DNA from 2 places in the Clavibacter tessellarius genome. Region 2 is predicted to be linked to the other one. Evidence: predicted binding sites of a transcription regulator. Region 2 holds the regulator's gene; the other holds the start of a gene.
What was found. The regulator LexA, encoded in region 2, represses DNA repair genes until DNA is damaged. The targets are predictions, from matches to a motif close to TCGAACANNTGTTCGA.

Region 1 (2,395 bases), 580 kb from region 2:
CGAGCTCCTCGGTGGCGCGCAGCAGGGCCTCGCCGGCGCGGCGGTCGAGGGCGGAGGCGCCGGCGACCTCGCGCGCGATCTCCTGCATCTCCTCCGGGGTCTTCAGCCACGCCTGGCCGTTCGGCTGCGCCCGGAACGAGCCGAGCGGCCGGAGCGTGCCCGCGGAGTCGAGCACGTCGCCCGTGAGCGCGTCGTCGGGCGCGAGGTAGCGCACGGCGTTGGTGAGGACGGCCGGGACGCGGTGCGCGTCCGCGAGCTCCAGCATCCGGGCGGCGTGGCGGAGGCTCGCGGCCTCGCCGGGCTCCGTGTAGTGGCAGACCACCTCGACGGCGATCGCGCCCGGGAGGAGCCGCGCCCACTCCGCGAGGTGCCGGGAGGCGAGCGCGTGGTCGCCCGCCGCGACCGCGCGGCCCACGTCCGAGTCGGGCCCGAGCATCACGGTGCCGACCGGCCCGTCGTCGCCGAGCAGGAACCCGGGCGGCCGGGTGCGCGAGATGCCCGCCTGGGCGCTGCGGGCCGTGCTCCTCGCCGTGCCCCGCCCGTGGCTCGCGCTGATGAGCCGGCTGAGCGCCGCCCACCCCTGGCCGTGCGTGCCGCCGTGCGCGAGCACCGTGATCCGGCCCGGGTGCTCGCCCGTGAGCCCGAGCTCGGCGCCGACGACGGGGGAGACCCCCGCGGCGATTGCGCGGCGGATGTGGCGGACGGCGCCGTAGAGCCCGTCGCGGTCGGTGACGGCCGCGGCCGACGCGCCCCGGGACGCGACCTCGTCGACCAGCGCCTCGGGCGCCGTGGTGCCGAAGTGGGCGGAGAAGGCGGACGCGACGTGCAGGTGGGTGAAGCTCACGCGCGCCTCCCGTGCTCGTCGCCGCGCGTCCTCCCCGGACGCGTCGTTCGAACGGATGTTCGACTCGCCCAGTGTAGGTCGGCTGCCCGGCAGCCGCGACCCGTAGTCTCGGAGGATGACCAGCGAACCCTCCACCCTCGTCATCCTCGGCGCCAGCGGCGACCTCACGGAACGCCTCCTTCTGCCGGGTCTCGGCAGCCTCGTGGCGAGCGATCGGGGGCGGCGGATCCAGCTCATCGGCACCGGCCGGAGCGAGCGCGGGGCGGACGAGTGGCGGAAGACCGTGAAGACCGCGTTCGACTCGGTGGACGCGAAGGGGCGCCGCGCGGCGGGCATCGTCTCGTCCACGAAGTACATCCAGGCCGACCCCACGGACCTCGACGACCTGAAGCGCATCCTCAACGCGTGCGAGGGCGCGCCGGCCCTCTACTTCGCGCTGCCGCCGGCCATCTCCATCGCCGTGTGCGAGAAGCTCGAGCAGCTCGACCTGCCGGAGGGCACCACGCTGGCGCTCGAGAAGCCCTTCGGCTCGAACAGCCGCACGGCCGCCCAGCTCAACCGCCAGCTGCTGAAGCTCGTGCCGGAGGACCGCATCCACCGCACCGACCACTTCCTCGGCCTCTCCACGGTGCTCAACCTCGTGTCGCTCCGCTTCGCGAACCGCTTCTTCGAGTCGGTGTGGAGCGCGCGCGACATCGAGGAGGTCGAGATCCTCTACGACGAGACGCTCGCGCTCGAGGGCCGCGCCGGTTACTACGACAAGTCGGGCGCGCTGGTCGACATGATCCAGAGCCACCTGCTGCAGGTGCTCGCGGTCTTCGCGATGGAGCCGCCGGCGAGCATCGACCCGGACGACCTCCGCTCGAACATCGCCTCCGTGCTCCGCGCCACCGAGGTCTGGGACAACGACCCCGTCGCGAACAGCCGGCGCGCCCGCTACACGGGCGCCACCATCGACGGCACCCGCATCCCCGCGTACGTCAAGGAGGAGGGCGTGGATCCGGGCAACGAGACGGAGACGCTCGCCGAGGTCACGTTCGGCATCGCCAACGCGCGTTGGGCGGGCGTGCCCTTCCGCCTCCGCTCGGGCAAGGCCCTCAAGGAGGCGTCGAAGCGCATCGTCGTCACGTTCAAGCCCGTCGCACACCTCCCGCGCGGCCTGCACGGCTCGGCCCGCCCGGACCGCCTGGTCATCGAGCTGAAGCCCGACGCCATCACCCTCGAGGTCACCATGGACGGCACCGGCGAGCCCTTCACCCTCACGCAGGCCGCCTTCCGCACCGAGTTCGCGCAGCCCGAGCTCACGCCCTACGGCGAGGTGCTCGACGGCATCCTCGCGGGCGACCCGCGGCTGTCGGTCCGCGGCGACGTGGCCGAGCGGTGCTGGCGCATCGTCGCGCCCGTCATGCGCGCCTGGAAGGGCGACCGCGTGCCCATGGCCGAGTACCGCGCCGGCTCCACGGGCCCGACCGCCTGGCGCTGACCGCGGGCCGCCGCGCCGCCCGGTGCGGTCGACCGGCATGACGGATCGCTGGGGGTCCGGCGCCTCCC
Region 2 (2,395 bases):
ACGCTGGCCGACACCGTGGGCTTCGTCCGCAACCTTCCGCACCAGCTCGTCGAGGCGTTCCGCTCGACGCTGGAGGAGCTCGCGGACTCGGACGTGCTCGTGCACGTCGTGGACGCGTCGCACCCGGATCCGGCGGCGCAGCTCGCCACCGTGCACGAGGTGATCGCGGAGGTCGACGCCTCGGGCATCCCCGAGATCGTGGTGTTCAACAAGAGCGACCTCGCGTCGGACGGGGACCGCGTCGTCCTCCGCGGGCTCGCGCCGCAGGGCGTGTTCGTGTCGGCCCGCACGGGCGAGGGCGTCGCGGAGCTGCGTCGTCGCATCGCCGAGCTGCTCCCGCAGCCGACCATCGAGGTCGACCTGCTGGTGCCGTTCGAGCACGGCGAGGTCGTCGCGATGCTGCACGACGGCGCGAAGGTGCTCGAGACGTCCTACGTCGAGGAGGGCACGCGCATGCGGGCGCTCGTGACGGCCGAGCAGCAGGCCCAGGTGGCCCGGTACGCCGTCGTCCCCACCGCCTGATCCGCGCCGGACGCACCACCCGCACGCACGAGAGCGGCCGATCCCCTCGGGGACCGGCCGCTCTCGTGCGTCGTGCGGGCGTCAGACGGAGCGCATGACCGCGACGACCTTGCCGACGACCTCGGCGAAGTCGCCGAGGATCGGCTCGAACGCGCTGTTGCGGGGCAGGAGCCACGTGTGGCCGTCGCGCTGGCGGAACACCTTGACGGTGGCCTCGTCGTCGAGCATGGCCGCGACGATGTCGCCGTTCTCCGCCGTCTTCTGCTGGCGCACCACGACCCAGTCGCCGTCGCAGATGGCCGCGTCGATCATGGAGTCGCCGACGACGCGCAGCATGAAGAGGTCGCCCTTGCCCACGAGCTGGCGGGGGAGGGGGAAGACCTCCTCGACCATCTGCTCGGCGGTGATGGGGATGCCGGCCGCGATGCGCCCGACCATGGGCACCATGGCCGCGTCGCCCACCGGGGTCGACGGCTCGCCGCTCTCGGCGGCGCCGCTGCCGGGCAGGTCGATGAGCACCTCGAGGGCGCGGGGACGGTTCGGGTCGCGGCGGAGGTAGCCGGACAGCTCGAGCTGGTTGAGCTGGTGGGTGACGCTCGAGAGCGAGGCGAGGCCGACGGCGTCGCCGATCTCGCGCATGCTCGGCGGGTAGCCCTGCCCGGCGATGGTGCGCTGGATGAACTCCAGGATCGAGATCTGCTTCTCGCTGAGGCTCTTGCGGCGCCTCGTCGCGCCGCCGCCCGCTGCTCGCTCGTCCGTCATGCCACGGCCCGCCTCTCGTCGCCGACGCCCTCCGTGATGCGGCGACCCGGCGGGGCGACGCGCTCGCGAGGGCGATGTCGGTGGTGCCCGGTGGAATGGACACCAGGCACTCGAAACTGTATCCAGCCGAGGCGCCCCGGGCAAACACCTGTTCGAGCGTGTCGCGTCCCTGGCGACGGGATCGGGGCGGTGGGGGCTTGCGAAGCCCCGGGTTCGAATGTATGTTCGGAACACAGCTTCGCACCCGGCTCTCCCGGCCGAGAGCCGGGTGCGAGCTGCCGGACCCGCATCGCATGCCGCACCGCACTGCACCGCCGGGTGCGTCGCATCGACGCCCCACCGTCTCGCACGAGAGGTCACCATGAACACCGCAGCCCCCGCCGCCACCGCTCCCTCCATCACGCCCGCCGTCGCGGAGGTCGCCGTCGCGCCCCGCACGCGCCTGCGCATCACCCGTCGGGGACGCGTCGTCCTCACGGCCCTCGTCGCCGCGCCGCTCGCGCTCGGCGTCGGGCTCGTCGCCCTCAACGGCGGCGCCGCCGTCGCGTCGAAGGACGCCTCGGGCACCGCCCTCGAGTACGTCACCGTCTCGAGCGGCCAGTCCCTATGGGACCTCGCCGAGGAGATCGCGCCGTCCTCCGACCCCCGCGACGTCATCGCGTCGCTGGTCGACCTGAACCGGCTGCCCACGTCGGACGTCGCGGCCGGCCAGCAGCTCGCCGTGCCGGCGCAGTACGCCCACTGATCCCGGTCCGTCGTCCCGCCCAGGCGGGCGACGTGTCCACGGGCCCGCTCGTCTCCCGGTGGCGGCCGGGAGCGAGCGGGGGAACCGGAGCCGCTCGGTAGCATGGAGGGCATGAGCACCCTCGCGCGCACCGCGCACGTCACGCGGCAGACCAGCGAGTCCAGCATCGAGCTCCAGCTCGACCTCGACGGCACCGGCGCCTCCGAGATCAGCACGTCGGTCCCGTTCTACGACCACATGCTCACCGCCTTCGCGAAGCACTCGCTCACCGACCTGAAGGTCACGGCCACCGGCGACACCCACATCGACGTGCACCACACGGTGGAGGACGTGGGCATCGTCCTCGGCCAGGCCATCCGCCAGGCG

Region 1: a site for LexA is predicted at 892-907, ahead of FGG90_RS03630 (DNA polymerase III subunit alpha). Genes of this name have one in related genera too.

What each region holds. Positions count from the first base shown of each region.
Region 1 is NZ_CP040788.1:795,088-797,482, forward strand. Features, by position in the region: gene FGG90_RS03630 (DNA polymerase III subunit alpha) at 1-844, opposite strand, end outside; gene FGG90_RS03635 (glucose-6-phosphate dehydrogenase) at 960-2,327, shown strand.
Region 2 is NZ_CP040788.1:1,377,910-1,380,304, reverse strand. Features, by position in the region: gene hflX (GTPase HflX) at 1-522, shown strand, start outside; gene lexA (transcriptional repressor LexA) at 604-1,284, opposite strand; gene FGG90_RS06300 (LysM peptidoglycan-binding domain-containing protein) at 1,646-2,029, shown strand; gene hisB (imidazoleglycerol-phosphate dehydratase HisB) at 2,141-2,395, shown strand, end outside.